Regions from separate parts of the Arthrobacter sp. zg-Y1219 genome, predicted to be linked through region 1. Evidence: predicted binding sites of a transcription regulator. Region 1 holds the regulator's gene; each other region holds the start of a gene.

Evidence for each region. Region 1 encodes LexA, which represses DNA repair genes until DNA is damaged. Its sites were predicted from a motif close to TCGAACANNTGTTCGA; they were not measured.
Region 2: a site for LexA is predicted at 2,548-2,563, ahead of QNO00_RS02465 (DUF6504 family protein). Genes of this name have one in related genera too.
Region 3: a site for LexA is predicted at 3,189-3,204, ahead of QNO00_RS00550 (HNH endonuclease signature motif containing protein). Genes of this name have one in related genera too.

What each region holds. Positions count from the first base shown of each region.
Region 1 is NZ_JASKLY010000012.1:404,795-412,260, reverse strand. It holds gene hisH (imidazole glycerol phosphate synthase subunit HisH) at 1-354, opposite strand, end outside; gene hisB (imidazoleglycerol-phosphate dehydratase HisB) at 351-968, opposite strand; gene QNO00_RS08925 (histidinol-phosphate transaminase) at 1,092-2,201, opposite strand; gene QNO00_RS08920 (LysM peptidoglycan-binding domain-containing protein) at 2,403-2,861, opposite strand; gene lexA (transcriptional repressor LexA) at 3,268-4,089, shown strand; gene QNO00_RS08910 (ATP-dependent DNA helicase) at 4,251-6,299, opposite strand; gene hflX (GTPase HflX) at 6,292-7,466, opposite strand, start outside.
Region 2 is NZ_JASKLY010000003.1:282,247-289,712, forward strand. It holds gene QNO00_RS02460 (DNA polymerase III subunit alpha) at 1-2,106, opposite strand, end outside; gene QNO00_RS02465 (DUF6504 family protein) at 2,119-2,430, opposite strand; gene QNO00_RS02470 (MDR family MFS transporter) at 2,630-4,243, opposite strand; gene QNO00_RS02475 (MDR family MFS transporter) at 4,236-6,005, opposite strand; gene QNO00_RS02480 (DUF2776 family protein) at 6,166-7,248, shown strand; gene QNO00_RS02485 (DUF2087 domain-containing protein) at 7,290-7,466, opposite strand, start outside.
Region 3 is NZ_JASKLY010000001.1:114,781-122,246, forward strand. It holds gene QNO00_RS00540 (DUF72 domain-containing protein) at 1-669, opposite strand, end outside; gene QNO00_RS00545 (L-threonylcarbamoyladenylate synthase) at 727-1,347, opposite strand; gene QNO00_RS00550 (HNH endonuclease signature motif containing protein) at 1,567-3,057, opposite strand; gene QNO00_RS00555 (DNA glycosylase AlkZ-like family protein) at 3,478-4,101, opposite strand; gene QNO00_RS00560 (SDR family NAD(P)-dependent oxidoreductase) at 4,341-5,090, opposite strand; gene QNO00_RS00565 (TetR/AcrR family transcriptional regulator) at 5,087-5,809, opposite strand; gene QNO00_RS00570 (transglycosylase domain-containing protein) at 6,051-7,466, shown strand, end outside.

The DNA of each region.
Region 1 (7,466 bases):
AACAACGTCAGCCTTGAGGCGCTCGACGACGCCGGGCCACTCCCCCATTCCGGGGGTGCTGACACCGTGTTCCACGCCCTCGTCGAAGAGGACCTGCAGTCCGACGCAGATGCCCATGACGGGGCGTCCGCCGGCAACCCGGCGGCCGATCAGGCGCAGGGCGTCCACTTCCTTGAGCCCCTGCATGACGGCCGCGAAGGCGCCGACACCGGGGACCAGGAGCCCGTCGGCGTTGAGCACGTCATCGGATTTGGAGCTGAGGGTGACGTTGGCGCCGACGTGCTCGAGGGCCCGGACGGCGGAGCGGATGTTCCCGGACCCGTAGTCGAGGACCGTCACGTTGCGCGCCGTCACAGGGCACCCTTCGTGGAGGGGATGCCCTCAACGCGGGGGTCGGGTTCGACGGCGGCGCGCAGCGCACGGGCAAAGGCCTTGAACTGGGCCTCCACGATGTGGTGCGGATCCCGGCCGCCGAGCACCGTCATGTGCAGGCAGATCTGGGCGTGGAGGGTGATGGCCTCGAAGACGTGGCGGGTCAGCGACCCGGTGAAGTGTCCGCCGATCAGGTGGTATTCCTGCCCCGCCGGTTCACCGGAATGCACCAGATAGGGCCGCCCGGAGATGTCGACGACGGCGTTGGCCAGGGCCTCGTCAAGGGGAATGGTGGCCTCGCCGAAGCGGCGGATTCCTGCCTTGTTGCCCAGAGCGATCTTGAGCGCCTCACCGATGCTGATGGCAATGTCCTCGACGGTGTGGTGCACATCGATGTGGGTGTCACCCGTGGCCTGGACCGTGAGGTCGATCAGGGAGTGCTTGGCCAGGGCCGTCAGCATGTGGTCGTAGAACGGCACCGAGGTGCTGATGTTGGACTGGCCGGTTCCGTCCAGGTCCAGCTCCACAACCACTGACGATTCACTGGTCACCCGTTCCAGGCGTGCGGTGCGTCCGGTGGTGGTCTCCACGGTCATGGTTTTCCTTTGAAAGAAGGTGGTCTCTGCTAACAGTTTAGTGTCTGTGGGTGTCTGCGGCTTGGTCTCCGCCGGCCGCGGACCGGCCGGCGCCGGTGCCGCCGCCGTGCCGCTGCCTGTGGCCTAGCGGGTGCCGGCTGCCAGGAGCTCGCGCAGCCGGGCCAGGAAAACGCTGGTTTCCGCTTCGGTGCCGGCCGTGACGCGCAGATGGCCGGGGATGCCGACGTCGCGCACCAGCACGCCCGCCTCCAGCAGCCCCTCCCACAGCGCGTGCGGGTTTTCCACACCTCCGAAGAAGACAAAGTTGGCGTCGGACGGCGCAGGCTTCAGGCCCAGGCTGAGCAGCTCGGCGACAATGCGGTCCCGCTGGACCTTGATGGCTTCAACGTTGGCCAGCAGCGCTTCCGCGTGTTCCAGCGCGGCGTTCGCAGTGGCCTGCGTGATCGCCGAGAGATGGTAGGGCAGCCGCACGAGGCGCAGGGCGTCGGTGACTTCGGGTGCCGCGGCCATGTAGCCGACCCGGGCTCCGGCCAGCGCGAACGCCTTGCTCATGGTGCGGGAGACGATCAGCCGTTCACGGCCGGGCAGCAGCTGCAGGGCGCTGGGGGTGCCGGCGTGGAAGAACTCCCCGTAGGCCTCGTCCACAATCACTATGGCCTGTGACGCGGCCCCCGCCTCGTACACGGCTTCCACCACCTCGAGCGGCAGCGCAGTGCCGGTGGGGTTGTTCGGCGTGCAGAGGAAGACGATGTTCGGAGCCTGCTCGCGGACCTGTTCCGCTGCGGCTTCCGGAGTCAGCGTGAAATCGCCGCTGCGGACGCCCGTGACATAGCGGGTGCCGGTGCCGCTGGCCAGCAGCGGATACATGGAATACGTGGGCGGGAAGCTCAAGGCGGTCCGGCCCGGGCCGCCGAAGGCCTGGAGGATCTGTTGCAGGACCTCGTTGGAGCCGTTGCCGGCCCAGATGTTCTCCGGGCTCAGTCCGTGGCCGAGATAGCCGGCAAGCCGCTCGCGAAGTTCAGTGAATTCCCGGTCCGGATAACGGTTCAGTCCGGCCACCGCCCGCTCAACGGAAGCTACGATCGCCTTCCGCACCTGGTCGGGCAACCCGTGGGTGTTCTCGTTGACATTGAGCAGGATGGGCACATCCAGCTGCGGCGCACCGTAGGGTGTCAATCCTCGGAGATCCTCGCGCAGGGGAAGTCGGTTCAGTCTTTCCAGCTGTTCAGTCACCTGTACAGCTTAAGACTCGAAGGCGGGGCGGGAAGAATCCCTCCGGCCGGGCAGGCGGGTTGTTACGCCCCGAGTTGCGCTGTTTGTAATGGCGCCGTGTGTGATTGCGCCGCTTGGGATAGCGCCGTGTGTCATTGCGCCGCGCCGCCGGCACATCAACTTGCGATTGCACCGTTTGTGTTTGTGCAGCGCCGTGGCGCCTCAGCGCTGGGTGGGAATGAACAGCTGCACGCCGACCGGAACCCGGTCATCGGAAAGGTTGTTCAGCTCCATGATCTCCGCGACCACATCGCGGGGATCGCGGTCGGGAGCAAATTCCTCGGCCAAGGCCCACAAAGAATCACCGGCACCGACGCTCACCTGCACGGTCTGCGTAACGTCGGGCGCCCCGCCCGAGGAGGCCATGGCGGGAGCCGTGAAGAATCCCAGGACCGTGAGTGCGGCAGCCGCGGTCAGCATCAGGGGAAGGCCGATAAACACCAGCCGGCCGCGGCGCGTCAGCCGCAGCTGCCGCCGCTCGGCGGGCACCGGCACAGCGGCCGGATTGGTGGACCCGGCAACGGGCCTCGGCGCTGAGGCCCGGGCGGCCGTCAGCTGAGGTCGGGCCGGGGCGGAGATGAAACGTGAGATGGGGTTTGACAGGTGTATCTGGGCGGGCATTTCAGCACCTTTCCGGTTCGATGGCCGCAGGAAATAACCGAAGCCATATTCGAACGATTGGAAGCTATCTGACATCTTTGGACTCCGGCGCGCTGCCATCATCGAAAGTATGTTCGATTCTTGTGAACTCATTTCTAGCACCTATCTACTAACAAAGTCGAGACTCGCTCGAACAAATGTTTGAAAACGTTGCTCCGCTCGCCTAGCGTTGAGCATGAGGAAGAGGTTCATCCGGTTCCGTCCGGACCGAAGCCGGAGCGCGGGCTCCGCAGCGGTTCGTACAGGACCACTGAATCAGCTGCCTCTGACATAACCGCCGGCACGGCTTGCACAGCGTTCCAGCCCCGACATTCACCCGACCAGCTCCGGCACCGACCGGACCAGCTGACCCCGAAGGGAACCCCACGTGGCCCGCAGGACTGCTTCCGAAGACAGCACCAACCAGCCAGCGGCAACCGGCTCCCGTGCGCGTGCGAAAGGTCTGACTCCGCGGCAGAAGACCGTTCTGGAGATGATCCAGCGTTCCGTCAGCACCAACGGTTACCCGCCCACCATGCGGGAAATCGGAGACACCGTGGGGCTGGCAAGCCTTTCCAGCGTGACCCATCAGCTCATGCAGCTGGAGAAGCTCGGCTACATCCGCCGCGACCCCAAGCGCCCCCGCGCCATGGAAATCCTGATTCCGCTAATGCTGCGGGACGGAAAGGCCGTCGCTCCGGGCGAGGACTCAGCCGGTTCCCCGGCCGAGTCTGCGCCGGCAGCCGCCGGCTCCCGCACCGGCGAAGACGGCGCCGGCGACAAAGCAGGCTCGGCTGCCGGAATGGCCACGGTCACCGAGCTGTCGACCTCCGTTGACACGGCCATGGTGCCGCTGGTGGGCCGCATCGCCGCCGGCGGTCCGATCCTCGCTGAACAGGTTGTCGAGGACATCATGCCGCTGCCCCGCCAGCTGGTGGGTCACGGAGACCTGTTCATGCTCAGGGTCTCGGGCGACTCCATGGTCGACGCCGCGATTTGCGACGGTGACTGGGTGGTTGTCCGCCGGCAGCCCACGGCTGAGAACGGCGACATCGTTGCCGCCCTGCTGGATGACGAAGCCACGGTCAAGACCTTCCGGCAGCGCAACGGCCACACCTGGCTGCTGCCGCAGAACACGCGCTATGAGCCCATCGTGGGCGACCATGCAGTCATCATGGGCAAGGTTGTCTCGGTGATGCGCTCGCTCTAGCGGGCCCCGCACACAGCAGCGGTCCCCGCGGCGGGATTCCACGGGTGGTCTCCCGCGAGGGCTGGAGCGGATAACGGGTGGAGTAACGCGGAAAGGGCGGTTGGAGTTATCTCCGACCGCCCTTTCCGTTCGGTGGTGCCGCCCGTTCAGTGGTGCCGGCGCTACTTCCGCGCAGGGGCCTTCTCCGCCGCCGCCGACTGCTCGGCGAGCCGCCCCAGAACCGAGAGCACCACAGAGCGGTCAGTCGTGGACCAGAACGGCGGCAGGGCTGCCTTCAGGAAGCTGCCGTAGCGGGCCGTGGCCAAGCGGGAGTCCAGGATGGCCACCACACCGCGGTCCCCCGCGGCACGGATCAGACGGCCGGCACCCTGCGCCAGCCGGACGGCCGCGTGGGTCGCGGCAACTGACATGAAGCCGTTGCCGCCGGCCTTGGCCACTGCGCGGGTGCGCGCGGTCATCAGCGGGTCATCCGGACGCGGGAACGGTATGCGGTCAATCAGCACCAGCCTGCAGGCGGCGCCCGGCACGTCAACGCCCTGCCACAGCGACATGGTGCCAAACAGGCAGGTGTCGGGTTCCTCGGAGAACTGCTTGACGAGCGAGGACATCGAGGACTCCCCCTGGCACAGGATCGGGAAATCCACCCGGGTGCGCATCGCGTCGGCGGCCTCCTCGGCCGCCCGGCGCGAGGAGAACAGTCCCAGTGCTCCGCCGTTCGAGGCCTTCAGAAGCGCCTCGATTTCATCCAGCTGCGCCTCCGAGGTGCCCCGCTCGGGCTTGGGCAGGTCCTTCGCCACGTACAGCACGCCCTGCCGCGGATAGTCGAAAGGACTGCCGACGTCGGTCCCCGTCCACGACGGCGCGCCAGGCCCCAGGAGCCCCAGAGCGCCGGCCACAGGGCCAAATTCGGATCCGATGGCAAGGGTCGCCGAGGTCAGGACCACGGTGTGGCCGTCGAACAGCCCTTCACGCAGCCGGCCGGCGACCGACAGCGGGGCCACGTTCAGGGTGGCGGGAGCGGTCTCATCCGGGGGCGAGTAGCCGCCCGACGGCGAGAAGGAGCTGGGCCGCGAAGCCCAGATCACCTCACCGGCCGAGGGAGCACCCAGCAGCCGCTCACAGAGCGACAGCACGGCCATCAGCCGCGACCGCGCGGTCTGGCGTCCGCCGTCGGCGGTTTCCCCGGGCTCGGGCTTGGAGTCGGAGAGCGCCACCCGGCAGGCTTCCCGGACTCGGCCCACTGCCTGCTCCTGCTCCTCGTTCAGTCCGGCGGCGAGCAGGCCCGAGGGCACGTTCTCCATGGATTTCTCAAAGGCGCGGGACGCTTGGGCCAGTTCCTCCACGGAAGCGGAGGTGTGCTTGCGGGCGGCAGTCACCGCTGCGGAGATCACGGTTCCGGACAACTGTCCGGTGACCGCGCCGGTCACCCGGTCCTGCAGCTCGTGGGCTTCATCGATGACCACCACGTCATAGTCCGGCAGCACGGCCAGCCCTTCGAAGGCCGCGATGGCGAGCATGGCGTGGTTGGTGATGACGACGTCGGCCACAGCCGCCTGGGCGCGTGCGCGCTCGCTGAAGCATTCGGCGGCCACGGGGCATTTCTGCGCGCCCAGGCACTCCATCGAGGTCACCGAGACCTGGCGCCAGGATTTGTCGCTGACTCCCGGAATCAGGTCGTCGCGGTCGCCGGTGTCGGTTTCCTCGGCCCATTCGCGCAGCCGCACCACCTCGCGTCCCATCGCCGAGGTGGGGGCCGGTGCCGGATGTCCCACCGCGCGGTCCTCCCCCATGGTGAACAGGGCGCCGGCGGGGTCCTCCTCTTCCGGAAATCCCCCGCCGGTTTTGTGCAGGCAGACGTAGTTGCTGCGGCCCTTGAGCAGCGCGACGTCGACCTCGCGCGGCAGGTTGGGCTTGAGCGTCTTGAGCAGCCGCGGCAGGTCGCGGCCCACGATCTGGGACTGCAGCGCCAGTGTGGCGGTGGAGACCAGCGTGGGCTTGGTGCTTTCCAGCGCATGATGAATCAGCGGCACCAGGTAGGCCAGCGACTTGCCGGTTCCGGTGCCCGCCTGAACCAGCAGATGCTGTTTCTCGTCGATCGCGTGCGTGACTTGGCGGGCCATTTCATGCTGGCCCGGACGGTTTTGTCCGCCCATGCCAGCGACGGCGGTGTCCAGCAGTTCCAGGACTTCGCCGGTGGTGTCTTTACTCATGGGTGACGAACGGCTCCAGTTCAGCGGCCAGGCCCTCGCGGACCATCACGTGCAGGCGGGTGCCTGCTTCGGAGTGCTCCACCGACAGGATTTCGGTGTCCGAGCTGTGCAGCCGGGAGACGATCTCGCCGCGCTCGTACGGAACCAGCAGCTGCAGATCCACCCCGGGGCGGGGAATGCCCTCGGAGATGGCCTGCATCAGCTCGTCGATGCCTTCGCCGGTCCGGGCGGACACCACCACGTGGCGCCGCTCCTTTTGCCGGAGCCGTTCCAGCACAAACGGATCCGCGGCATCGGCCTTGTTCAGCACGATGATCTCGGGCACCTTGCGGGCGTCCACATCCGTCAGCACCGTGCGCACCGCGGCGATCTGGCCCTCGGGATCCGGATGCGAGGCGTCCACCACATGGAGGATCAGGTCAGCATCCGCGACTTCCTCCAGGGTGGACCGGAAGGCTTCCACCAGCTGGGTCGGCAGGGACCGCACAAAGCCGACGGTGTCGGCGAGCGTGTACCCGATGCCGTCTTCGGTTTGTGCCTTGCGGATGGTCGGGTCCAGGGTGGCGAACAGGGCGTTCTCCACCAGGACTCCGGCATCGGTGAGCCGGTTGAGCAGCGAGGACTTGCCGGCGTTGGTGTAGCCGGCGATGGCCACCGAGGGAACCTGGTTGCGGTGCCGGTTGGCGCGCTTGGTTTCCCGGGCGGGCTTCATGGCCGCAATTTCGCGGCGCAGTTTGGCCATCCGGGTGCGGATCTTCCGGCGGTCCAGTTCGATCTTGGTTTCACCGGGACCGCGTGAGCCCATGCCGGCGCTGGCGCTGCCCACCTGGCCGCCGGCCTGGCGGGACATGGATTCGCCCCAGCCGCGCAGGCGCGGCAGCAGGTATTCGAGCTGTGCCAGCTCCACCTGGGCCTTGCCCTCGCGGGACTTGGCGTGCTGGGCGAAGATGTCCAGGATCAGCGCCGTGCGGTCGATGACCTTGACCTTGACGATGTCTTCAAGGCCGCGGCGCTGCGACGGTGCAAGTTCGCTGTCGACAATGACAGTGTCGGCGCCGGTGGCGGCGACAATGTCCTTGAGCTCCTGGGCCTTGCCCGAACCCAGGAACGTTCCCGGATCCGGCTTCAGCCGACGCTGGATGATGCCGTCGAGCACCTCGGAACCCG
Region 2 (7,466 bases), on a different contig from region 1:
GACCATGTTGGATTTCATCGGCCCGGGCCGGAACAGCGAGATGTCGATGATCAGGTCGTTGAACTCCCGGGGGGCGAGCTTGCCGATCAGCTCGCGCTGGCCCGGGGACTCGATCTGGAAGCAGCCCAGGGTGTAGGTGCTGCAGATCAGGTCGTAGGTGGGCGCATCGTCCAGCGGCACGGCGTCGAGGTCGATGGAGCCGTCCTCGTGCACGTAGTCCGGGCCCTGCCCGTCCGGCCCGGCCGGATGGGCACCGGCGGCGACGGTGTCCGCCTTGGTCGGATGCAGCCGCCGCACCTCCTGCAGGGCGTACGCCATGGCGCTTTGCATCCGCACGCCCAGCACGTCGAGCTTGAGCATGCCCATCGGATCCATGTCGTGTTTGTCGAACTGGGACATGGGCAGGCCCAGGCCGGACGGCTGCACCGGCGTGCGGTCCAGCAGTGACGCATCCCCCAGGATTACTCCGCACGGGTGCATGGAAATGTGCCGGGGCAACCGGTCCAGGCGTTCGGTCAGATCCACCAGCAGATCCAGCTGCCGGTTGCCCTCGACCCGTTCCGCGACCTCCCGCAGCTCGGGCTTTTCCGCGAGCGCCTCCCGGAACTTCCGGGCGGAGAAGCGCCACAGCTGTTTGGCCACGGCTCCGATGTCTTCTTCGGGCAGCCCCAGCGCCATGCCGGCGTCGCGCACCGCCCCGCGGGCACGATAGCCGTTCTGCATGCTCATCAGGGTGACGCGTTCGGCGCCGAACCGTTCGAAGATGCGGTGATACACGTTGTGCCGCTGCGCGCTTTCGACGTCAATGTCGATGTCCGGCAGGGTGGAGCGGTCCTGCGAGAGGAAGCGTTCGAAGATCAGGTCATGGGCCAGCGGGTTCACGTGGCTGACGCCGAGGAGATAGTTCACCAGCGAGGAGGCTCCCGAGCCGCGGGCCGCGGCGCGCACCCCCATGCCGGTGATCATTGACGAGACCTCGGCGACGGTCAGGAAGTAGGCGGCGAAGCCCAGCCGTTCAATGATGCCCAGTTCGTGGGCCAGCCGGTTGCGCAGGCGCGCATCGGCGGCCGCGCCGGCGGCCGGGAACCTGCGCCCAATGCCCGCCTCGCAGCGGCGGACCAGCTCGGCCATGGGTTCGGATTCGATCCCGATCACCGATGCCTCCGGAACCACCGGCTGTTTCCAGCCCATGTCCGCCACCGGGTCCATTCGGCAGGCATCGGCGAGCGCCTCGGTGTCGCGGAGCAGGCGGGCCGCCCCCGCTCCCCCGTAGCCGGCCTCGGCGCTGATTTCCCGGGCGAGCGCCTTCATCTGTCCGGCGCTCTTCAGCCAGCCCTGCCCGTTGGGCTGCAGGTCCGCCAGCCGGGCCATGGACGTCAGCGCCCGTGCGGCGTCCAAGACGTCGGCGGTGGCGGCGCCGTCGGCGTCGACGTAGCGCACGGCGTTGGTGAGGACGGCCGGCAGCTGCAGTTCATCGGCCAGCCGGAACATCCGCACCGCGTGGGCGAGGCAGAGGTTGGCGCCCGGCGCGCTGAGGTGCGTCACCACCTCCACGGCAAGCGCCCGGCGCGGCAGCACCGCCTGCCAGCGGGAGAAGAGCGTGCGGGCGACGGCGTAGCTGCGGCTGCGCATGGCGATGCCGACGTCGGACCAGGGGCCAACGAGCACGGTCAGGACCGGGTCCTCCGGGTCGGTCCCGCCGGCGTGTGCGGCCAGCTGCTGCAGCGTCACCCCCACCGGCTGGCTGCCTTTGCGGGCCGCGGACGCCGAGGTGCCGGCATGGGCGTCCGAGATCAGCCGGCACAGCGCCCGGTAACCGGCGCCGCCGCGGCGGCCGTGCGCGAGGACCACCACCCGCCCGGTGACGGCGGGCCCCCCGTCCGGCCCCGGTTCGCCGAGCACCGCCAGGTCCACGCCGACAATCGGATCAATTCCGGCGTCCATGCAGGCCCGCAGGTGCTTGACGGTTCCGTACAGCCCGTCCCGGTCGGTGCAGGCCAGCGCGTCGGCGCCGTCGGCGGCGGCCGCTGCCGCAAGGTCCTGCGGCCAGGACACCCCGTAGTGGGCGCTGAAGGCTGTGGCGGCGTGCAGATGGGAAAAGCTCATGGCGGACGGACTCTAGGCGCTTTCCCGCAGGGCGTCATGGATCCGGATCAGGCGCCAGCGGCCGGTGGAAATGTCGTGCGAGACATCCAACGTGCGCAGCGGCGAGCGCGCGTTTAACCGGGTCTGGATGCGCCAGATCTCCGAATCCACCAGTCCGGCACCGTGCCCGCGTTCGGCCCGCGCTTCTTCGTCCCACCAGTTCCGGCGTTCGTACCAGCGCACCGGGTCCGCCGCCACCTTGTAGGTGTGCCCCTGCCAGGACAACCGCAGCGGCTGTCCGGCCGGCGAACACACCACCTCTACTGCTTCGCTGAAGACACCCACTTCAGTTCACTCTCCCGCCGATGCGGACTGCAGGACTTGATCCTGCATCCTCCATGGTTGGCCCGCCACACCAGCGGACCCTGTTGTCCGGACAGTAGTTGTCCGGAGAGATAATCTTCGAACATATATTCGATTAACACCAGTGTACGGCCCTCCCCTGACAACGGCCGCGGCTGCCCGGCCGGGCAGCACCTGCCGGCTACGCCGCCCCGTCCCCGCCAGTTTTCACGCGTGAAGTTTTGGACAGCGGAATCTCCTGGATAAACAGGGCCACCCCCAGGGCCGCAGCGGCCACCGGGACTGACAGCAGGAAGATCGGCGGCAGGGCCTGGCCGAACGCCTCGGCAATGAAGTCCCGTACCGGCGGCGGCAGCGTCCGGAGCAGGGCCGGGCTCAGCGAGTTAATGCCGCCGGCCGCCACGTCCACGGCGCCGGGCGGGGCTGCAGCCATCTGATCGGACAGCCGGCTGATGAAGATCGAGCCAAACAGGGCGATGCCGAAGGACGCCCCGAGCTGGCGGAAGAAGTTGGCGGCGGAAATGGCGGTGCCCATGTCCCGGATCGGCACGCTGTTCTGCACGATCAGCACCAGGTTCTGCAGCAGGCAGCCGATGCCCAGACCCATCACCAGCATCCCGGCGGCTGTGAAGGAATACGGTGTGGCCGCCGATATCCGGGAGAGCATCACCAACCCTGCGATGATTACAGCGCAGCCGATCACCGGATAGATCTTGTACTTCCCGGTCCGGGAAATCAGCTGTCCGGTGCCGATCGAGGCGACCAGCAGCCCGCCCATCATCGGCAGCATCATCAGCCCGGAGACTGTGGCGGAGGCGCCGTTGACCATCTGCAGGAACGTGGGCAGATAGGAAATAGTGGAGAACATGGTGATGCCGACGGCGATGCCCACCAGGACCGGCAGCACGAAGTTCCGGATCCGGAACAGACGCGGAGGCATGATCGGTTCCGGCGCCCGCAGTTCCACCGGGATGATTGCGGCCGCGGCCACCGCAGCAACGGCGGCCAGCCCCAGGATCTGCGGCGAGGACCAGGCGTAGGTGGTCCCGCCCCAGCTGGTCAGAAGCACCACTGCGGCGCCGGCCACGGCCAGCAGGGCAGCTCCGGCGTAGTCAAGCCTCGGCTTGGCGCCGGCAGGTTTGGGCAGGTGCAGGGAGGAAACGATGACGGCGAGCGCCACGGCACCGATGGGCAGGTTGATGTAAAACACCCACCGCCAGGAGAAGTAGTCGGTGATCCAGCCGCCCAGCAGCGGCCCGCCCACCGAGGCCAGGCCAAAGGAGGCGCCGATCAGGCCCATGTATTTGCCGCGTTCGCGCGGAGACACGATATCGCCGATGATCGCCTGGGCGCCGATCATGAGCCCGCCGCCGCCCACGCCCTGCAGTGCGCGGAAGGCAATCAGCTGGCCCATGTTCTGCGCCAGGCCGGAGAGCACGGAACCCAGCAGGAAGACGACAATGGCGAAAATGAAGATCGTCCGCCGTCCGTACAGGTCACCGAGCTTTCCGTAGACGGGCAGCCCGATGGTGGCGGCCAGGATATAGGCCGTCACCACCCAGGACAGGTGCTCGAGCCCGTTGAGCTCCCCCACGATCGTGGGCAGGGCGGTGGCCACGATGGTCTGGTCCAGTGCCGCCAGCAGCACGGCCAGCATCAGGCCGGCAAAAACCAGGCCCATCCCGCGGGGCTGGCCGACCTCTTCAGGCGGTGCTTTGCGGATCATGGCCTCCCGGCCCTCCCGGCCGTTCTGCGGCCGGAGCATCAGATGCCGGGGCGTTCTTTGCCTAGACATTTTCCTCCACTTCCACCCGGGAGGTTTCCGAGAGCGGGATCTGCCGGATGAACAGGGTCAGGATCAGGCCCGCGGCCAGCGCCGGAATGCCCAGCAGGAAGATCGGCGGCAGGGCGTCTCCGAAGGCGCGGGCAATAAAGTCCTGCACGGGCGCCGGCAATGCCTTCAGTTCCGAGGGGCTGATCGAGTTCACTCCGTTGCGGAGCGCGCCGGCGGCCTGTTCCGGGGCGTCGGCCACCTGGTCGTTCAGCCGCTGGATAAAAACGGATCCATAAACGGCGATCCCCAGCGAGCCGCCCATCTGCCGGAAGTAGTTTGCCGAGGACACGCCGGTGCCCATGTCCCGGGCGGGCACGCTGTTCTGCACAATCAGCACCAGGTTCTGCATCAGCGCGCCGATGCCCAGCCCCAGCACGAACATGCCCAGGGCGGTGAACCCGTACGGCGTGGTGTTGGAGATCCGCGAGAGGAGCAGGAGCCCGACAATCATGACGGCGGCGCCGAGGACGGGATAGATCTTGTACTTTCCGGTCCGCGAGATCAACTGGCCGGTGCCAATGGAGGTGAGCAGCAGGCCGGCTGTCATCGGCAGCATCATCAGCCCGGACACGGTGGCGGAGGCTCCGTTGACCATTTGCAGGAAGGTGGGCAGATAGGAGATGCTGCCGAACATCGCCAGCCCCACTGACAACCCCACCAGGGTGCAGACCAGGAAGTTGCGGTTGCTGAACAGCCGCAGCGGCAGGACCGGTTCGGCGGCCCGCAGTTCCACCGGAATGAAAACTGCCACGCCGACGGCGGCGGCGGCCCCCAGCCCCAGGATGGTCGGGGAGGTCCAGGCATAGGTGGTCCCGCCCCAGCTGGTCAGCATCACCAGCGCGGCGCTGATCACGGCCAGCAGCACGGCACCGAGGTAGTCCAGCGGCGGCCGCGGGCCGGATCGCGTCGGAAGGTGCAGCGAGGTGATGATGACGGCCAGCGCGACGGCGCCCAGCGGAAGGTTGATGTAAAACACCCACCGCCAGGACCAGTACTCCGTCAGGTAGCCGCCGAGCAGCGGCCCGCTCACCGAGGCCAGCCCGAACGCAGCCCCGATCAGCCCCATGTACCGGCCGCGCTGGCGGGCGGGCACGATGTCCCCGATGATGGCCTGGGCGCCGATGATCAGGCCGCCGCCGCCCACGCCCTGCAGTGCCCGGTAGCTGATCAGCTCGGTCATGCTGCGGGCCTGTCCGGACAGCGCCGAACCGATCAGGAACACAGCGATCGCGAAGATGAAGATGTTCTTGCGCCCGAGCAGGTCACCGAGCTTGCCGTAGATCGGCAGTCCGATGGTGGAGGTGAGCAGGTAGGCGGTGATGACCCAGGACAGGTGGTCAAGTCCCTGCAGATCTCCCACGATGGTGGGCAGAGCGGTGGACACGATGGTTTGGTCGAGGGCGGAGATCAGCACCGCAAGGATCAGGCCGGCGAAGACCAGCACGATCTGGCGGCGGGAATGCGGAGCCGTCCCTCCGCCGTCCGGCGGGGCCGGAGGCGATCCACTCCGGCCCGCGGCCGAGGATCCTGGCGGGGTTCCGGCCGGCCGTGCTCCTGCCCCGGCCCCGGACGGCGCCCCTGATGCCGGCCCGCCCGGCGGCGGCTTGGCGGCGGTGTCGGGACCGGCCAGCAGATAGGACGACGCCGGCGAGCCCAGGTCCGTGGCAGCTCGGGCTCCGGGGTGGGTGGCGACTGCGCCGTGGGGTGTGAAACTGGCGGCCATCGGGGCCTCCTTGGAAGTTTCCGCCGGATGGTGGCGGTCGGGCTGCAACTTCCATTCGACGCCCACCGTCCTGCCGAGTCAACGGTCCGCGGCGCTGCGAGGGTCCGGCGTTGCTCCCCGGTTGGGACAGGCGCAAACTGGCACTACACGCGGACCGGCCATGCTGTCGAAGCCGCACGGGATCACCTTCGGGGACGCCATGAACCATGCAATAAGTGTCATTTTCCGTGCCATACCGCTTCTGATGGGCGCTGTCTGCCTGTCCTTTGGCCTCTACATCCTGGCCGGGCCTGACAACCCCGATCACTTCGTCGCCGGACACGTCAATGTCGGGCTGACCGCCATCTGTTATGCGCTGTTCACTACGGCAGCCACCATCATTAGGCAGCTCATCAACCGCTATGGGCGCGTGTGGGAGATCATCCTGCCGCTCTCCGGCTACGCGGCTGCTGCCGCCGCCGTCATCTGGGGCATTGTTCTGGCCAACCGGGACAACACCCCGGAGAACCTCACGGCGGGCTTCGTTGTGATCGGCGTCGGCTTCATCGCCGCGTGCGTCAGCACCGTCGCGGCCGCGTCCACAAAATTCACGCTCATCCAGTCAGCACAGTTGCTCGAGCCTCAGGGCGGCCCGCCGGAAGGTGCTCACACCCGCGCCGTCGGCGCCGTGCTGCTCGCAGTTCCGGTTGCGGCCGCCGTCGTCGGCTTCTGCCTTGCGATCGGCCTGTTGGTGCGCGGAGACACTCCCGGATTCGTTGCCGGCCACGTCCTGATCGGCCTGTCGGCGATCTGCACCTCGCTGATCGGCCTGATCGCGAGCATCGTGCGCCAGGTGCGCAACGAATTCAGCGACGGCGAACGTTTGGCCTGGCCCTGGCTGGTCGCTGCCGCCGGCACGGTCAATGTGCTGCTCGGACTATTCGTGCTGTTCAGCTCGCACGAGCCCTACCGGCTGGCCCCGGGATGCGTGCTGATCGGCCTCGGGCTGATCTGCTTCAGCATCCTGTCGAAGGTGCTGTTGCTCGCCCTCGTCTGGCGCCGCACGTTTGCCCTGGCCAATCGCATCCCGCTGATGCCCATCGGAACAGCGCTCACCTGCCTGTTCTTCGCCGCGTTCCTCTCTGAAGCCGAAGGCATAGACCCGGCGTTCTTTGTCCCCGCGCACGTGCTGGTTGGGCTCGGAGCCGTCTGCTTCACGCTCTTCTCCATCGTGTCGATCCTCGAAGCGGGAACGTCGGAATAGCAGAGCAGCTGCCGGGTTAGCGCCACGAACGGATCTGCTCCTCAGCCGGCGAATTCCCAGCCGTCGGCCGGCCGCGGGGCAGACAGCCAGTAGCGTGAACCCTCCGGATTGCGGGACACGATGCCCTCGTCCACCAGGTAGCGGCGAACGGCGGCCGGATCATCCGAATACTCCGCGAGGCGTTCGGTGATACCGCGTTCATTCAGCACCGGAGGAGC
Region 3 (7,466 bases), on a different contig from region 1:
GTTGTTGAAATACACATAGACGTCCTTGCCCAGGGCTTCCCACTCGCGGATCCGGTCACCCCACCAGTGCAGGTCCTCGTCGCTGTAGGAACCGGCGTAGAGGTGCTCCGGGTCGGGGCCATGCATGCGCAGATACACGAACGACGCCGTGGCGCGCAGGTTGCACGGAAGGTGAGCTCCGCTCATGACGGTATACGCGGCGTCGTGCCGTGACAGGAGATCGTAGACGTCTTCGGTTTCCCAACTGGGATGCCGGAACTCCACAGCCACCCTGATCTCCCGGGGGAGTGTAGTCAGGAAATACGCCAGCCGCTCGTCGTCGCGCTCCATATCCGGCGGCAGCTGCACGATCAGGACACCGGCTTTATCGCCGAGTTCCTTCCAGCAGCGGCTGATGCGTCCGATCCATTCCTCGGGGTCGCGAAGCTTGCGGCCGTGGGTCAGTCCCCGCGGCGCCTTGACCGAAAACTGATAGCTGGCCGGCAGCCGCTCCCGGTAGGCGGCAAAGGCCGGCTCGCGCGGCCAGCGGTAGAAACTTCCGTTGAACTCGACCGTGTCGAATTCCGCGGCGTAAGTTTCCAGCCACAGCCGGTTAGGCAGCCCGGGCGGATACAGCACGTGTCGCCAGTCGTTGTAGCTCCAGCCCGAGGTGCCGATGTGCAATGCCATGGCTCCAGCCTGTCACGGGTTCGGCGGCGAGGCGGTTAGCTTCGCCGCCGGATTGGTTTACTCGAAGCGCGAGGGGTCACCGGTGCCACGGCGGACAATTTCCGGCTCACCGCTGGAGAAGTCGATGACGGTGGTCAGATCCGGACCGCAGAACCCGGAATCGAGAACTGCGTCGACCTGGTGGTCTAGCCGTTCCTTGATTTCCCATCCCTGAGTCAGGGGATCTTCTTCGCCGGGCAGCAGCAGGGTGCTGGAGATCATCGGTTCACCCAATTCTTCCAGCAGCGCCTGGACCAGTTTGTTGTCCGGGATGCGGACGCCCACCGTCTTCTTCTTGGGCTGTGAGAGCCAGCGCGGCACGTCCTTCACCGCCGGCAGGATGAAGGTGTAGCTGCCCGGAGTGACGGCCTTGATGCTGCGGAAGATGTTGTTGTCCATCTGCACGAACTGGCCGAGCTGGGCGAAATCTTTGCACATCAGCGTGAAGTGGTGTTTGTCGTCCAGCTGCCGGATGGACCTGATCCGGTCCAATGCGTCCTTGTTGCTCAGCTGGGCTCCCAGGGCATAACAGGAATCTGTGGGATAGGCGATCAATCCGCCGGAGCGCAGAATCGCAACTACCTGTCCGATGGTGCGTTGCTGCGGATTCTCGGGGTGGATGTCAAAGTATCGTGCCATGTCATGAGCTTACCGCTGCAGGCTGGCACTCCTTGTTGGCCAACGAGGCTGGGCGGCACGGAAGGGGTGGAATCGTGACTCACCTCAGGAGCTTTGGCGGCGGTCATAACTGTGGACGAGGTCTGGCCCACGGAAAGTTTGGGTAGTGGCAACGGCTGTGGTCCGTGGGCTGGGATCGGCGAGTTGGGCATCTGAGGGTGCCGTACGGAAGAGCAGCCGTCAGAAGGGTGGCGGGTGGTCGCCGTAGTCGTCCGGGTTCACCGCGTTACGGGCAGACGACGGATCTGGTCCCGCCGTATTTCCTTGAACGGTGTCGTTGTTCGCTGTGATCCCTGGCCGCAGATAACCACCGTCATCGCTACACGTTTCCCGGGACAGGCTCAGTTGCGGTTCGGTGCGGTAACACCTGCCGCCCGGCGAGGTCCACTCAATCACCCCGGGACGAGGCTGCCGGGCTTTCCAAAACCCTGCGGTTTTGAACATGTGATGCCGCCGGCACAAATGCTCCAGATTGTCATGATCAGTCGGCCCGCCCCGAGCCCACGGCTTGGTGTGATCGATCTCGGAAATCACCGCATTGGTCCGGCACCCCGGGAACCGGCAGGTTCCGTCCCGCACCCGCAGAACCCGTTTCAATCCGTCGGGGACCTTCCGCCGTTTCCCCACCCGCAGGATTTCTTCGGTGTCCGGATCCCGTTCCACCGGTGTCCATTTCGCCGCTTCCCGAGCCATCCCCCGGGCCGTTACGGGACTGATCGGTCCGTACCCGTTCAGTTCCGCCGGCTGATCATCGGCACCGAAGAGGGTTTCAGCGTTGATCAGCACCAGAATCTCCGTCCGCGCCCGGGGACCATGGCCAATACGGCAGGACCCGGACCCCTTCCCGGAGCGGGAACCGGAACCTCGGCTGCTGGCCTTGTTGCCGGAGCCGGAACTACGACCCTTACGCTTCTTACCCCCGCCACCTGTGCCACCCACGCTACGGCCACCTTTGCCGCGAACACCACCACCGTTTCTGCACTCGTCCCGGCATTCATGGTCGTGACCGCCGAGCAAGTCCGTGAGGATATCCGTGCGCAACTGATCCACCGTGCGCGTGTCCCCGGCGGCCTGCTCACCCCGGGCCGCAACACTGAGCTGAGTAAAGATCGCTTGGGCTTTCTCGGCCGGCAGCAACGCCGAAAGCCAGGACATCCCGTCCGGCTCCGGACGCACCCACACCGTCCGCTGCTCAAACGCCGTCAACTGCCGCTGCACGATGGTCTGCGGATAGTACTGCTCCCGCAGCCGCTGCGCCTTCACCCGGAACTGGATTCTGGTCTGACCCGCAGCCAGACCCAACAGCTCCGCCTCGAACCCGGGCAGCTCCGCCGGCACCACTCCCACACACTGCTCCACCAGAGTCTCGACATGCCCGTAACTGATCTGCCCGGCCTCCAACGCCTTCAGCGTGGCCGTGTTCCTGGTGCAGAGATCACCGGCCTGACTCATCAACGCCTTTCCGGTACCGGTAGGCACCCCCAGAATGGTCGCGGCTTCCTCCGCAGCGAGACTGAACGCCATCTCCGCGTCCCGCAACCCGGTAACGGATAGCGTCTCGTCCTCGTAAACGGTCTGCAGCCGGGACAGGACCCGACCCTGCTGCGCCTGCACCCACCGCGACAAATGATTGAGCCGGGCCAACACCGTCCCGGTTTGCTCCTCAGTCAACGACTCCACACCCTGCAGAACCAGAGATCCGGTAAACCCATCACCCGGCTCACCTCCGGCCACCCCAGGCTCAGCGACAAAGACGAACCGACTGCAAGCTGCAGTCTCACCGCCAGTGCCGGGAGTCCCGGTCGAAGATCCGTTCTGATCCATGACTAAAGACTTTCACCCGGCACTGACATTCCCGGTTCGAGAAGCCCCAAAACCACTTCAAACAGCGCCAAAACAGCCCAAAACAGGCCCTTTTGAGGACGCACGAATACCCGACTTTTTCGCCGGACTACCTACGCCCCTTAGCCGATACCTGTGCACGCCAATAAGACAGCATCTCTGGTCACAGGTCCGGCCCCCTGCGTAGCGACCGCACCACTCACCACCCTTCGCCCTCCAACCACCACCCACCGCCCACCGCGCAGCGGCTTACGACCGTGACACGGCGGCATGGGCTTCCACAGAGAGGAAGCGTCCGTACAACGTGGCCGCCGTCTCGACCGCACGCCTCATCTCCGTACCACTCAGCATTTTTACCCCAGGCAATATCGGGCCCACTCGGTCTGGAAACAATGACACGTCCACGTCGATATTTCCCTTTCGCTCCGAGGCCGACCAGATACCAGCCACAACACCGTCGACAACGACGGGCGACCGGAACAGCCCGTTCTTTCCCGGGCCCACAAATGCTTGGTGCTCGGACGCCAGAATCGGCCCGCGGTCGGCATAACCAATGTGGAACTCATCGAAACCCGGCAGGAGATGGACACGCGGAAAGACCGTCACATCGGCGGGAGGGGGCGTAAGTGTGAGCACGACGACGCCGGCAGCCAGTGCCGCCTCGACGTCGCCGCGAGTGCTTCCCGGCGCCCGTTGGCCGACGCTCCACAAGGCGCCGCCAAGGTTTTGGGCCTGCACGGCCAAAAGGCGGCGAACAGTCTCGGCCGCCCCGACGGGTTCGGATGCCACCAGGAGCTGAGACCGTAACCGAAGCTGCCGCAGGTCGTTCGCCGTAAATGTTCCCGCGTGACGGCCGGTGCTCCGCGCTTTCATGCCGCAACCCTACAACTGCGGATCCGGGGGACTGGCAGGGCGGCCCCGTGGCCGGCAGACGCCCACACGAACAGGCGCACAGACGCACAGGCCGCCAGGCGCACACAGGCGCACAGACGCACGTGGCCGCCAGACGCACAGACGCACTGGTTCCCACTCTTGGTTCAGCCCTGGGGCTGATGTGACCCCAACAGGTAACAGGGGCAACAGAGAGTGGGAACCAGTGCGCGCGGGTTCTTCTAGTAGAGCTTGATGCTTCCGCCGTCGGCCATCAGCGTCTGGCCGGTCAGGTAGCGGGACTCTTCGCTGGCCAGGAAGGCAACGATCGGTGCGATGTCGGTCTCGGGATCGCCCAGGCGGCCCAGCGGAACACCGTTCACTACTTCCTGGTACTGCTCCGGGTAGGCCTTGCTCCACTGGACGATGCCCGGAGTCAGCGCAACAGGGCTGACAACGTTGACGCGGATGCCGTCGGCTGCCCACTCATTCGCAGCCGTGCGGGTGATGGCCCGGATGGCTTCCTTCGCTGCAGCGTAGGCCACCTGGTTGGGCAGGCCCTTGATCCCGGCACCGGAACCGAAGTTGATGATGCTGCCCCGGGTCTTCTTCAGTTCCGGATGGGCTGCCTGCATCAGGTACAGGGTGGCCAGGGTTCCGGTGCCGAAGGACAGGTTCCAGATCTCCGGAGTGGTTTCCAGGATCGGCGCCTGCTTGGAGGCGTGGGCGTTGTTGACCAGGATGTCCAGGCCGCCAAAGCGGGCAACCGTTTCGGCAACGATCTCGGCAGCACTCTCGGGAAGGGAAATGTCCTTGCGGATGAAGATGAGTTCACCGATGTTGCCGAGGTCGGCAACAAGCTTGTCGCCCTGCTCCTGGTCGATGTCAACGACAGCCACCTTGGCGCCCTCGGAAAGGAAGTGGCGGACGATGCCCTGCCCGATGCCGCCGGCGCCGCCGGTGACAATGGCGGTCTTGTTGCTGAGTTTCACTTTTGTTCCTTCTCTAAGCCGGATTGCTTTTCTTGCCGCATCCGGACGGTTGTTGAAAGTTGGGTCTCCACGCCGTGCAGGAAGCCGCTCACAGCAAAGTCCAGCGACCTCCTGGAGGCATCATAGGTAATGCCGCGGCCGCGGAACCGGGCAGTGACGGAATCGGGACTGGCGCCGTCGTCGGCGTTAAGGGGCACGACGGCGTTGGGCCGGGTGGGGCGGTACCGCCCCGGCCCGGGGTTCGCAGCCAGCGCGAGGACGGCAGTGCCGATCACGATGGCCGAGACGCCTACGACGCAGTCAAAACATTCGTCCTCCGACAGGCCGGCCGCTTTGAGTGCCTGCAGCAGCACCTCGAGCTCGGCGGTCGGCGCCATGTCCAGGAGCCGGCTGGGACCCAGGACTATCTGCAGCAGCCACGGATGCCGGTGGAAACCCTCCCACTGCGCCACGGCCATGTGCCGCAGCATCTCCTGCCAGGAAGCCGGTTCCGGAGGCAGCAGGACAAACTCCCGGGCCGCCTCGGCGGCCATGGCCAGCAGCAGGGATTCCCGGTTCTCGACGTGGCGGTACAAAGCCATGGCGGAGACGCCGAGAATCTCAGCGACGTTCCGCATGGACACTGCCTCCAGGCCTTCCCGGTCTGCCAGATCAAGCCCACAGGCCGCGATGGCGGCGGCAGAGAGGGGACCGCGGTGGGCGTCCGGAAGGGGGTTCATGCGTACAGCGTATACCGAATGCCGCCGCAAGATCATGTCTGGGGATCCGCGCCGGACATTGGGCCGATCCTTCGCCGGAAGTGGCGGCCGGACGTGTGATCTTTTTCTCAAGGGGCGTGTCGGGAAGGGGCGGGCAAGCCCCGGGGAAACACCGGGCCGCGGCGGAATGCGGGGAAGGTTGTACTCTGCACGGCGGGGACCGTCAAGATCGGCCCACAGAAATGGGTTGTATCTTGTTCGAATGCGACAAAACAACTCCTCCATGCTGGCCAGACTCGGCACCTCCGGCCGGCTGGTGTTGTTTCTGGCCGTCAGCGTCCTCTGCGGTGCCCTCGTCGCCGGGATTTTCGTTCCCGCGACAGCGGTGGCAGCCTCCGGCGCCAACCAGATTTTCGACAGCCTCGAGGACCTGCCGGACGAGCTCGAAACCGGCCCGCTCGACGAGGGGTCCAAGATCTACTCGGCCGACGGAAAGCTGATCGCCACCTTCTACGCGGAAAACCGGATCCCGGTGACGCTGGACAAAATCTCCCCGTCGATGCAGGACGCAATCATCGCGATCGAGGATAACCGCTTTTACGAGCACGGGGGAGTGGACGCCAAAGGCATCGCCCGCGCCTTGGCCTCCAACATGACCAAGGACAGCACCCAGGGTGCCTCCACCTTGACGATGCAGTACGTCAACAACGTCCTGATCGACCAGGGCGTCGCCGAAGGCAAGAGCGCCGACGAGCTCACGGTCAGCGGAACCAAGAACATCACCGACAAGGTCCGTGAAGCCAAGCTGTCCCTCGCCGTCGAAAAGGAATTCTCCAAGGATGAAATCCTCGAGGGTTACCTGAATATTGTGCTGTTCAGCGGCCGTACCTACGGCGTCGAAGCGGCAGCGCAGACCTTCTTCGGCATTCCCTCCGCAAACCTGAACATCGCCCAGTCGGCAATGCTCGCCGGGATGGTCCAGTCGCCGAACAACTTCAACCCGATGACAAATCCCGAGGCAACGCGGGACCGCCGGGACGCTGTTCTGGCTGCCATGCTCCGCTACGACAAAATCACGCAGCAGGAACACGACGACGCCGTCGCCTCCGACCTGCAGCTCAACCCGCAGCCCGCGGCACGTTCCGGCTGCGTGGGAGCTGAAATGGCCGAATACTTCTGCAGCTATGTGCAACAGGTTGTGTTGGCCTCCGATGAGTTCGGGGTGGACGAAACGGCCCGCGCCAAGCTTCTGGCCCGCGGTGGCCTGACCATCACCACCACTCTGGATTCCCGGCTTCAGGAACAGGCCCAGGCGCAGATCGAGGCGCAGGTTCCGACCGGCGACCCCTCGGGTGCAGGTTCCGCGATGGTGTCCGTGGAGCCCGGAACGGGCAAGATCCTGGCCATGGCCCAGAACACGAACTACACGCCTGAAGAAGGCAGCGGAAACACGCAGCTGAACTTCAACGTCGACTCCGACATGGGCGGCACCGCGTACGGCTTCCAACCGGGATCCACGATGAAGCCCTTCACCACCGTTGCTTGGCTGGAGAACGGCGGCAGCATCGACGACGTCATCGATGCGTCCCGGACCAGCTACCCGGCCGGATACGACTGGTCCGCCAGCTGCCTGCCCGAAGACGCCTACTTTGACGAGTGGAAGTTCAAGAACGCCCAA